Regions from separate parts of the Peribacillus sp. NJ4 genome, predicted to be linked through region 1. Evidence: riboswitches for the same ligand, from Rfam matches in the RefSeq annotation. Region 1 holds a riboswitch; the other holds the start of a gene.
The links. A riboswitch is a leader RNA that binds a small molecule or an ion and turns the genes downstream of it on or off. The one in region 1 is predicted to bind lysine.
Positions count from the first base shown of each region.

Region 2: it holds a riboswitch for lysine, as region 1 does, so the genes downstream of both, dapA (4-hydroxy-tetrahydrodipicolinate synthase) here and QUF94_RS02525 (amino acid permease) in region 1, are expected to answer to the same signal.

Region 1 is NZ_JAUCFQ010000001.1:519,116-525,080, reverse strand. Features, by position in the region: gene QUF94_RS02540 (metal ABC transporter solute-binding protein, Zn/Mn family) at 1-212, opposite strand, end outside; gene QUF94_RS02535 (hypothetical protein) at 594-758, opposite strand; gene QUF94_RS02530 (LacI family DNA-binding transcriptional regulator) at 1,145-2,107, shown strand; lysine riboswitch at 2,353-2,537, shown strand; gene QUF94_RS02525 (amino acid permease) at 2,634-4,085, shown strand; gene QUF94_RS02520 (glycoside hydrolase family 13 protein) at 4,136-5,815, opposite strand; gene QUF94_RS02515 (Ger(x)C family spore germination protein) at 5,902-5,965, opposite strand, start outside.
Region 2 is NZ_JAUCFQ010000002.1:295-6,259, reverse strand. Features, by position in the region: gene QUF94_RS25090 (CaiB/BaiF CoA transferase family protein) at 1-273, opposite strand, end outside; gene QUF94_RS25085 (GntR family transcriptional regulator) at 805-1,479, shown strand; lysine riboswitch at 1,864-2,042, shown strand; gene dapA (4-hydroxy-tetrahydrodipicolinate synthase) at 2,178-3,074, shown strand; gene QUF94_RS25075 (IDEAL domain-containing protein) at 3,761-3,901, opposite strand; gene QUF94_RS25070 (hypothetical protein) at 4,187-4,813, opposite strand; gene QUF94_RS25065 (hypothetical protein) at 4,797-5,285, opposite strand; partial or broken gene QUF94_RS25060 (JAB domain-containing protein) at 5,890-5,965, opposite strand, start outside.

The sequences.
Region 1 (5,965 bases):
TTATATAGATGGGGGTCGACTCCCGGTCCCATTAAACTTGTGACCTCTACATGTTTACCGCCGATATTCTCAACCAAGTCCCCAATCATTCCCGTTGTTGCAACGACATTCAACTTGCTATTACCTTTATCACTTTCGGCCGCGTCATTGCCGCACCCCGTTAAAATCAGCAATGCAGCAAGCACGCCCCCAATAGATTTTAGAAAACCCATCCATATTCCCTCCCTTTTTCATCTTTCTAAAAATGTTTGCCATGTGCAAAATTAAGCATAAATTTTTTTACATTGTCGCAAATGCTAAAAAGTTTCCTCTACACAACTTATTTTATACTATACACAAGTATACGGAAAAAGTGCAACTATTTTTCATAAAGCAGATAAATCATTTTATTATAAATACCCAAAAATAACTTCGGGATCTGAGTTCAGCGAATGACTTTACAAACAGCAAAAAACTGTCCGGAATATCACGTGGACCTTCCGGACAGTCAGTCATTTATATGAAGAAAAGTTCTTCCTTCCGTAACATGAAACGTAAACGATGAAGTTATATTTATATTGTGGAGTTTTAATGGTGAAAATAAACTAGAGGGTCTATTTCGATTGTTTATGGCGGGAAAACGTGAAATTCACGAGTAAATGCATGGATTTCACGAGTAAAGTGTCAAAATTCACGAGTAAATGCATGGATTTCACGAGTAAAGTGTCAAAATTCACGAGTAAATGCGCGTATTTCACGAGTAAAGTGTCAAAATTCACGAGTAAATGCAGTATTCACGAGTAATTCCTTATTATTCACTAGGAAAATGGCGAATTTCACGCCTAATGCCGTGGAATTCAGAGTAAATCGCGTAATTCCCGACTGGCATCCGGCATTCCATGTGCGCTGCCACTCATTTTTCCGACTTCAATGAAATTGCCAGGTACGCCAATCCCAATTCGATTCCGCAAAGTATAAACAGGGTAATTAAAGTTTGGACCATCATGATCTCCTCCTCCTCTAAGACTTAAACCAATCTTAAAGGATGAAACCCATACCAGAACAAGACCTTATTTGAAGAAATCTTCAGCAGCCCCACTGTGTTCTCTTGCTATGAAATGGGTTTCATACTGTACAATATAAAAAAAGAAAATACGGTGATTCCATGACAAATATTAAAGAAATTGCTCAAAGTGCTGGTGTATCTGTCTCAACAGTGTCCCGTGTATTGAATGATCATCCTTATGTAAGCCCTGAAAAAAGAGCGAGCGTTTTACAAGCCATTGACCGTTTGAATTATTCGAGAAACATCAACGCCATCCATCTTTCTAAAGGCAAAACAAATCTTATCGGCATCATCATCCCCTTCACCAATCACCCATATTACGGGGCAATCGTTAACGGAATTTCTAAACAGGCGAATGCAATCGGCTGTCATCTAGTCATCTTTCAGACCCATTACGAAAGAGAGAAAGAAATCCAGGCTTTGAATATGCTGCAAATGAAGCAACTCGATGGCATTATCGTTTGTTCAAGAATTTCGGAAATGAAAATCCTCTTGGAGTATCAAAAATATGGACCGATTATCTTATGTGAAGATACAGCCCAGGCTGAATTTTCATCCATCAGCGTTGATCATTATGCAGCTTTCTCTTGTGCGCTTGAATACGTGATTGCTAAAGGTTATCAGAAAATTGGATACAGTCTTGGCCGTAAAAAGAGCAGAAACAGTTCTCTCCGTACAAAGGCTTTTAACGATATCATGAGTAATCATCAACTTATAAACAATAAAGATTGGCTGTTTGAAGGCAGTTATCACATCAAAGACGGTGAACAATTGTTTCAGGATTGGAATTCGATGGTGAATAAACCTGAGGCCATCATCATCACTAATGATGACACGGCGGCAGGCTTCATTCTAACAGCTAAGAAATCTGGCTTGAGGGTACCTGAAGATGTGGCCATTATCGGCTTCAATAATGATAGCCTGAGTGAAATGCTCGAAATCACGACCATTTCCTTACCGCTGGAATGGATTGGGAAAATGGCAGTTGATCTATTCGAGAATCCCGAAGTGGTCAAACATGTAAAACTGGAATACGCCCTTATAAAAAGAAGGAGCGTTTAATAACGCTAAGAATAGCTTTACTTTTGTATCATCAAATCTTCCAGACTTTCTTGAACTAGGAAAAAATAACCACATAAAATAATCATTGCGATATCCATGAGATTATTTTATAATTTTGATATAGTAAAGTTTACTCAATTACTAGCAATCTATTAGCTATTGCATGAATTTCATGAGTATAATCGTCCGTCGTCAATTACAAGATGGCGCAACGATTTAAGAAAATTGAATACTTCCTCATTTACCGATGAGTTAGAGGCTGCAGCTTATAAAAGTAAAACGGACGAGATTCTGGAAAATTAAAGACTCCGTTTGAAAGGATAAGTTGCCGAAGTTTGGGTATATTCCATGTATACCTTGGCTGGCGGTGTTTTCGAACAGGAACATCACTGTCACGTTTTTTCTAAAAGCGTGGGGAGCTATCTTCGGAAGGATAAACGGGTTTATTATAAACAGCCGTCGATCTTTTTCGACTGCTGTTTTTTTATTTTTCGTTCCCTTCCAATAAAAAGGAGTGTAACATCAATTGGCAAATTCACAACAAGCATCAAGCCCTACTGAATTGAAAAGGAGCCTGAAAGCGCGGCACTTGATGATGATTTCATTAGGTGGAACGATTGGAACAGGTTTATTTTTAGCAAGTGGCGGTGCCATTCATTCAGCCGGACCCGGCGGTGCCTTGGTGGCATACGCGATCATCGGCATCATGGTTTATTACTTAATGACAAGTCTTGCAGAAATGGCAGCGTTCATGCCAGTGGCCGGTTCGTTCCGTGTCTATGCATCCAAATTCGTCGATCCGTCTTTCGGTTTTGCGATTGGATGGAACTACTGGTATAACTGGGCAATCACCATTGCCGCTGAATTAGCAGCCGTTGTCTTAATTATGAAGTTCTGGTTCCCGGATAGTCCTTCCTTTATCTGGAGTGCCATTGCGTTAATCACAATGTTTCTTATCAATTACATGTCCGTTAAAGGTTTTGGGGAAACGGAATTCTGGTTTGCCATGATCAAAGTCGTGACGGTCGTCATATTCTTGATCACTGGTGTTTTGATCATCCTCGGAATCATGGGTGGGAAAGACCCAATTGGTTTTTCCAATTTCACAATGGGCGAAGGTCCCTTTAACGGGGGGTTCTTCACGATTCTAGGCGTATTCATGGCAGCTGGCTTTTCTTTCCAAGGAACGGAATTGCTTGGAGTGACGGCTGGTGAAAGTGAGGATCCGGAAAAAAATATCCCTAAAGCGATCAGATCCGTTTTCTGGCGCATCATCTTATTCTATATCCTTGCAATTTTTGTAATTGGAATGATCATACCGTTTACGGATTCACGTTTATTGAGTGAAGATGTTGCCGTAAGTCCATTCACGCTTGTATTTGAACGTGCGGGCCTTGCATTTGCCGCATCCATCATGAACGCGATCATTTTATCATCCGTACTCTCTGCCGGTAACTCTGGCATGTACGCTTCAACCCGTATGCTATGGGACTTGGCACGTGATGGGAAAGCACCGAAATTCCTTGGCAAGTTAGATAAAAGAGGAGTACCAGTGAATGCACTTATCGTGACTTCCTTAGTTGGCTGCGTTGCATTCTTAGCTTCATTTTTCGGAGATGGTGTTGTTTATATCTGGTTATTGAATGCTTCAGGCATGGCCGGATTCGTCACCTGGGTCGGGATTGCGATTGCCCATTATCGGTTCCGCAAAGCCTACGTAGCTCAAGGCCTTGATATGAATGCTTTACCATACCGGGCCAAAGGCTTCCCATTCGGACCTATATTCGCACTTGTCCTTTGTATCATCATTATCATTGGACAAGGCTATCAAGCCTTCAGCAGCAATGGGATCGATTGGAATTCAATGTTCGTTTCCTACATTGGCTTGATTCTATTTTTCGTCCTATGGTTCAGCTATAAAATTAAGCATAAAACGAAAATCATTCCCCTTGAGGAATGTGACCTTAAATCCAAATAATACGTAAAAGGACCTGCTCTTCTCTAAACGGGGAAGAACAGGTCCTTTTTTCATTTCAAATGATAAACACGACATTCATATGGACGCAGAGGTTTGGTGGAGATTCCTTCTTCTTCCTGATCATAATTACCGATCAGCCTTGTAGCAGAATATGCATGCAGCTCTTCAGGCAAAGAATAGGAGGCCGGCTCCTCTTTAAAGTTGCATAGCACTAGCAGCTTTTCTTCTTCCAACGTTCTCGTATAGGCAAATATTCGTTCATCATCTGGACAGAGCAGTTCAAAACGGCCATAAACGACGATTTCATGATCCTTGCGTATTTGGATAAGCCTTTTATAAAAATGAAAAATGGAATTCGGATCATTGTAGGCTTTTTCCGCATTGATCTCGGGAAAATTGGGATTAACCTTAATCCAAGGACTCCCATTTGTGAATCCTGCGTTCCGGGAGTCATTCCACTGAATCGGTGTCCTCGCATTATCCCTGCTGCGGGCGTGAACGGCTGACATCATCCGCTCTTTTGACCAGCCACGCGAATTGACGAGTTCGTCATATGAATTCAACGTTTCAATATCCCGGTATTCATCGATGCTTTCAAATGCAACATTGGTCATGCCCAACTCTTCCCCTTGATATATATAAGGAGTCCCCTGAAGCATATGAAGACAAGCGGCAAGCATCTTTGCGCTTTCAATACGATACTTTCCATCATTTCCAAACCTTGAGACAACCCGGGGCTGATCATGATTGTTCCAGTATAAACTGTTCCAGCCATCCCCCTCCAAACCAGTCTGCCACTTGGAAAGAATTCGCTTTAAATCGCTTAGCTTCCACTTATCGTTACTCCATTTCCCTTCTGGTCCGCACCCCAAATCCATATGTTCGAATTGAAAGACCATATGTAGCTCACCACGATCTTTACCTGTGAACAATTGTGCTTCCTCCGGTGTGACGCCTGGCATCTCCCCAACGGTAATCACGTCATATCGAGAAAGTGCCCGTTGATTGATTTCCTGTAAAAAATCATGTATGCGCGGTCCATTCAGGAAAAAGGGGCTTCCATCACCATACTGCTTCTCATGATGAACGGATCCATCTGAATAGCTCTGATCTTTTGAAAGGAAGTTGATGACATCCATCCGAAATCCATCGACACCCTTATCCAGCCACCAAGTCATCATGCTGTAGATTTCTTCACGGAGCTTAGGGTTCTCCCAGTTTAAATCAGGTTGTTTCTTGCTGAATAAATGTAAATAATATTCATCCGTTCCTTCATCATATTCCCATGCCGAACCTTTAAAAATGGACTCCCAATTATTTGGCTCTTTCCCATTCCTTCCATGTTTCCAAATATAATAATCACGCTTTGGATTATCTTTTGAGGATCGGGATTCCTTGAACCACGTATGTTCATCTGAAGAATGGTTGACCACCAGATCCATCATGATCTTCATCCCACGTTCATGCACCGCCTTCAGCAACCTATCAAAATCAGCCATTGTCCCGAATTCAGTCATGATTGATCGATAATCACTGATATCGTACCCATTGTCATCATTGGGAGATTGATAAATGGGGGATAGCCATATCACGTTCACACCCAGCTCTTGTAAATAATCGAGTTTCATCAAGATCCCGTTTAAATCCCCTATCCCATCTCCATCACTATCCATAAAACTCCTTGGATACACTTGGTATACAACTGCCTCTTTCCACCATGCTTTGTCCATGCCTTTCCTCCCCTCTTTAAACGCATTGACATAATCATTACACCAATACCCTATTATAAAGGGAGAAACTTCAGAATATTCTTATTTTATTCCGCAATTCCGGTTTGAATCATTTCAATGTCCAAATCCACCTCGATGGGAATATGGGGA
Region 2 (5,965 bases), on a different contig from region 1:
ATCAACTTCTTTTACAAGTAAACGAATCAATTGCTGGCCTTCAGGATCACGCAGGTTAATCGTGATTGATTTTTTATTTCGGGATTGAATATACCACCAAAGGCTGGTTCCATTCTCGACTACTCTCCATGTTCGGATCGGGTCGCCTGTCTCAGGAGTTTCGACCTTAATTACCTCTGCTCCAAATTCCCCTAATAGTCTAGATGCGGAAGGCCCAGCTATCAATTGTCCCATTTCTAGAACTCTTAATCCCTCAAGTGCTTTCTTTGCCATATCAAACATCCCCTGAATTAAATATTTTTATTTATGTAAATCTATATTTCTTGTGAATTTCGATACATACGTTCTTATGATTAAATCTTTCATTAAGTAAGCGATTTCATTTCTAAATTCTAACCTCATTATTGTAGACTGTCAACGGTTAACATTAAATTTTCTGACTTTTTATTTTTTTATTTTTTTATTTTTTTATTTTTTTATTTACTTTATTATTAATTCATCTTATTTAATTCCTTCACCTTAGATATTGACATGGTGTGAATGTGTATATCATAGTTATACTGTTCTAGCTTTTGATTTACACATGAAGTATAGTAAACTAATTGTAAGCAAATATTTATGCGAATCGTTAATGCAAAAGCCTTTTACCGTGAAGCATTCAATTAAGAAGTTTACAAGTAGACAAGGGAAAATTCGGGAGCCCTCTAAAATACATAAAAACTTTATCCAGTAAATTTTTCAAATACATTAATTAATGAATCAAAGTATAAGTTAAAGTTATTTTCATATCCTAGGGGGATTGTTGTGAGGGAAATTAAGAAAACTGAACCGCTTCATAGCCAGGTTTATACTATTGTTAAAGAAATGATTTTGGAGGGAAAATACCAGCCCGGTGAACGACTAGTCGAAACCAAGGTGGCAGAATTCATTGGGGTAAGTAGGGGGACAGTTCGCGAAGCGTTTCGAATGCTTACAAAAGATGATATGCTGGTCCAAGATGGTAATGTCTTATTGGTTTATAACCCTACTACTCAAGATATTTTAGATATCTATGAATGCCGGAAAAGTCTTGAATCACTATCAGCAAAGCTAGCGGCAACTAATATCACAGAGGAACAATTAAACGAATTAGAACATATTATTCATGAATCCAAGGAAGCCCTGAATAAAAATGACAAGAAAAAGCTCACACTCTTAAATCAACAATTTCATGATATCATTGCATGTGCATCTCTTAATAAGCAGCTTATTAAATTATTTGAAGTAATTAAAACAAAAGTACTCTATATTCGGAACTGTATCCTTAAGGAACATACCGATAGCTTTCCTGATCTGGTCGACGATCACATCCAAATTTATTTCGCTCTTAAAAATCGAAATCCTTTAAAAACCGAAGAAAAAATGGGTGAGCATATCCAAAGAAGCTTAAAGGTTGCCCATTCAGCATTAAATGAGCAAATGGATTTAAAAAACAAGTAAACTATATTACCTTGGGATCCCATGCTAAATGAAAAGTTATTTCAATGGGAGCAATAATACAAACGAACTCTATTTAAAACTTCGGTCAGTTTTACTCTAATGTAAAGCTGCCTTTTTTGTATGTTTTTATGTTCCACATATTAACTATAAATTAGAATTAACACCCTGCCCTAAAAGGGTGAAACTTTTCATACAATTTGTTTTATAAAACTATTATATTGAGTCTACATAATAACTAAAAAAGATGAATCCACCCCAATACTGTAGCCTTTTCCATCGTTATCCATGTATTCTTAAAAAAAACTTCAAAATTGACCTTGCAATAGAAAGGATTACTTGTTATATTACAGTCAATTAAATATTTTCTTACTTCATACTTTTTGAAGTGAGGATAGAGGAGCAAAGACCATTAGTACACATTTTGAGGAGAATGAGATCCTATGACTATTGTGGAAAGGGGAATTTGCCGAAGCGGAAAGAATCTCATGTTCTTGAAGCTGGTTCTGCTATTGAATAAATACAGGACTGTCATATAGGAAACTATATGGAGGGCTATCTTACGCGCGGAAACATTTTTTTGATAAATATTGTTTCTACTGCAGCAGCGAATCCTCGTTGTTGCTTTTTTGCGTTTATTCCTGAATGGCCCTAACCACCTCTGAATTTTTTTAAAAAATTATACAAAAGGGTGTGAAGTTATGAATTTTGGCCAAGTTTTAACCGCAATGGTTACCCCGTTTGATCATAATAATGAGGTTGATTTTAATGCTACGAGAACTTTAGTAAATTATTTAATTGCTAATGGTTCTGATGGATTAGTTATAGCTGGTACAACTGGAGAGTCTCCTACATTAACTGCAGAGGAGAAAGTAGATTTATTCAAAATTGTTGTAGAAGTTGTTAATGGAAGAGTTCCAGTCATAGCTGGAACTGGCTCAAATAACACGAAAGCTTCTATCAGCTTAACACGGCAAGCAGAGGCAGCAGGCGTTGACGGAATAATGCTCGTTACCCCCTACTATAACAAGCCGTCTCAAGAAGGATTATTTCAACACTTTAATGCTATTGCCCAATCAACATCATTACCGGTAATGCTTTATAATATCCCAGGACGGAGTGTTGTAAACATGTCAGTAGAGACGATTGTTAGTCTCTCAAAAATTAACAATATTGTGGCAGTAAAAGAAGCAAGTGGTGACTTAGATGCCATGGCACAAATCATAAGCAAAACAACTAGTGATTTTACATTGTACAGCGGCGACGATGGGTTAACATTACCGGTTTTAGCCATCGGTGGAACAGGCATTGTTTCGGTTTCTTCACACATAATTGGTAATGAAATGCAAGAAATGATCAATAGCTTTAAAAATGGTGATGTCCATGGTGCCGCTACTACACATCGTAACCTTCTTCCAATTATGAAAGCATTATTTGCTGCACCAAGCCCAGCACCGGTAAAATCAGCATTAAATATGCGGGGTTTAAATGTGGGAGGTGTCCGCTTACCATTGGTCCCTTTAAACTATGAAGAAAAAAGAGCACTACAAATAGCTCTACACCCTAGTAACGTAGAAGCAATTTTGTTAAATAAATAAATAAATGATTCATATAGCGAGTCTTTAATACAGATTTTCTAATTAATAATCATATAAACTGGAGAAATTTTAAAAAGCAGTGCAACTCCGAAAGAAGTGCACTGCTCTGCTTTCTAATCGATGCACGACTCAGGGTTAAAAGCTAGTAGAAATAGTTAGAGATAGCTAGAGATAATAAAGTTAAAGATATTATTACGTCAACTGAACCAACATTAATTATATAGCCTGACCTTTAATTCACCAGGTTTTCCAACAATTTGTACAACGGATAGAGCATCCCGACGCTAGCCCAGTAGGTCCCAAAAATCCCCCGGAAGTTTCAGCAATAGGACACCCAAAAAAAATCTTCCTTAAGTTATAAATAATTCAAAGCACTGTAGGCAAATTAAAATATAGGCGTATATTCTAACGAGGTTTATGGTACATTACAAAAATAGATTTCTTCTTTTGATAGCTTTTTTAAGCTATTCATAAAAAAGAACCCTGAATTTGACTTTTCTTATTTATTCTTATAGATGGAAGCATTTAATCTACTTGAAGGAGACTCTTTTATGTCTATAGAGTGGTATTTATTAAGGTCCCCGTAGCATATCTAAGACCACTTAAATAAAAAAATGAATCAGAAAGAAATTAAGCAGCATTACCTGATCCATTATTCTACTTTTATTTCCTTTATTGAATTCCTTTTATCTTGTTAAATAAAGAATTAAGTTAGGAGTTATATTTTTTATTAAGTTCTGTTTGTTTGCATTTAATGTTGTACGTTTTAATTCATTTGTTAATCGGAAAAACTCTACCTTATTTCGGTTTTTCAATGAGTCATCGATTTGTTTTTCAATTTGGACTTTCCTGTAATCGGCAAGGGCTTTTTTAAGTACATTTCAGCGATCACTTCAGGTTCCAGTAGCGTTTCAGGCAATTGCTTCTCCATAAGAAACCAACTCCTTTACCTTTTTTCTATTATACTGAGTACCTTGAGGATTATTATTATTTTGTAAAGTGCTTGTCTGGCTCCTTTTTCTATTTTCCATCGGAATTATCACACCGGGCAAAAGATCCTTAAAAGGCTAGTTTCACAACTATCCTTTTAAGGACCTTTTTTTGACCGCTTATTAAAAATAATCCTCAAAGTTCAATAAAATGGCCTTCATGGCTTGGCTTGAGTTTCCCTTTTCTTTAATCCTTTTCAGAAAGTCCATGAACAAAATCACCAGTAAATCCTCGACCTTCAACTCTTCATCCATCAAGTATGGGGAAATGTCATGCAGGAATACCTCACCCCGGTAAATCTCCGACTCCTTTATTCGAAGGGTGATCTCTGCTCGTTTTTCTTCTGAGGTCACCTCGATTTCCTCTTCCCTTTGCTCGAAAGAGAAAAGGTTGGTCGTCACCTGCTTCAATACCCTTTTTTCAATCATCGGCCGTTCCAGGAATTTTTTCTTGGAAGAAATCAAAAAGGGACAGATCTGTTCATATTTGGCCCCTTTTTTCACTTGTTCCAAAAAATCAAAGTATAAGAGGGCGATAAGGTGATACAAACTTAGGTTTTGCGGAGCCTCTTCAAACAAATCCTTCATGTCCTCGACGAATACCTCCCCCCTTAAAAATTCATAATAGGGTACCTCGATTTGCAGATATCGATATTTTGGTAAGAAGTAATCAAAAAAACTCTTTTTTTCCTTTGTCCCATAAACCAGCTTGTTCGATAAAAGGTTGAATTGACTATAGGATTTCTTCAATGGAACCCCCTCTTTCTAACCAGGCAACCGTATGATGGATCATGCAAAAGGCAACCCTCCGATCGGAAAGGTCCTTTAAGATGGCGACTTCATGCAATCCTCCCCTTTCGCCGTATTCCGTTTCCAGCAAGTAGGTATGCATATATTCCTTCGTGTCCGCATAGTCCATTGCATAATTCACATCCTTCCATCTAGTCAAACCGAACCTTAGCAATAAGGTATTGCAGGCCGTTTGCGTCAAGGATTTTCCCGTTTTTTGCTTATATATCGGATTTAACGTTTTGCAAAGGGTCCGGAGCTTGACCTTCATGACATAATCGACAGGGAACTTAATGTCATGCTGCTTGTCCTTCCTGACTTTCCTAACCGACGTTATTTGGTACGAAGAACCTTCGGAAGATGTTTTTTGAATAGCTTTTGGTTTTGGATCCTTTTTCTTCATTTCCTCGAAAAAAGGGTTCAATGATGTCATCCCTTCCCTCCTCTCCCCTCTCATTCTGTAAAAATGGGAACATACCTTAGGGTCACTTTGCCAGTTTTCCACTTTACTAACAATATAGTGGGGAAGAGGTCACTTTAGAACCGGGGAATGTATGAGCTTCCTTTACCATGGCGATACTATTTAGCAAGAATATTAAATTGCGAGGGATATATATGATGAAAAAGAACAAAAAGGATACGGAGATAAAGAAGCAGTTTGCGAAATTAATGGAACAGGCGGGTAAAAAGGCCGGAGGAAAAATTGTAAAGGTAAAGATAAAGTAAGAAGAAAGAGAAGGAATAACATTCTGACTTTTATTACAAGCGTAGAATATTTACTCAGCAAATTGTTCCTTCTACCCGAAGGCGCTACTGTAAGTTTTTGAGGTTGCATCAAGCAACCGTCAAGCAGGCTCGATGCCTGCTCTAAATCGAGAAAAAACGGATGTTTTATCTCCATGCGTGAACGCACCAGCTGACGATCCAGCCGGTGTGCCTCCTTTTATTGGTTATTTCCTTCAGTGCTTTTCCAAAGGTACCCAGTCCCTATAAAACAAAAGGGAGAACCATCCCCCTCTTGCTCGTCTTTCTTCTTATTAAAAATACCCCTTTTCTTTTAAGCTAACATACTTACCCGTATGGGAAACAATCAAATGGTCTAAAACTTCAATC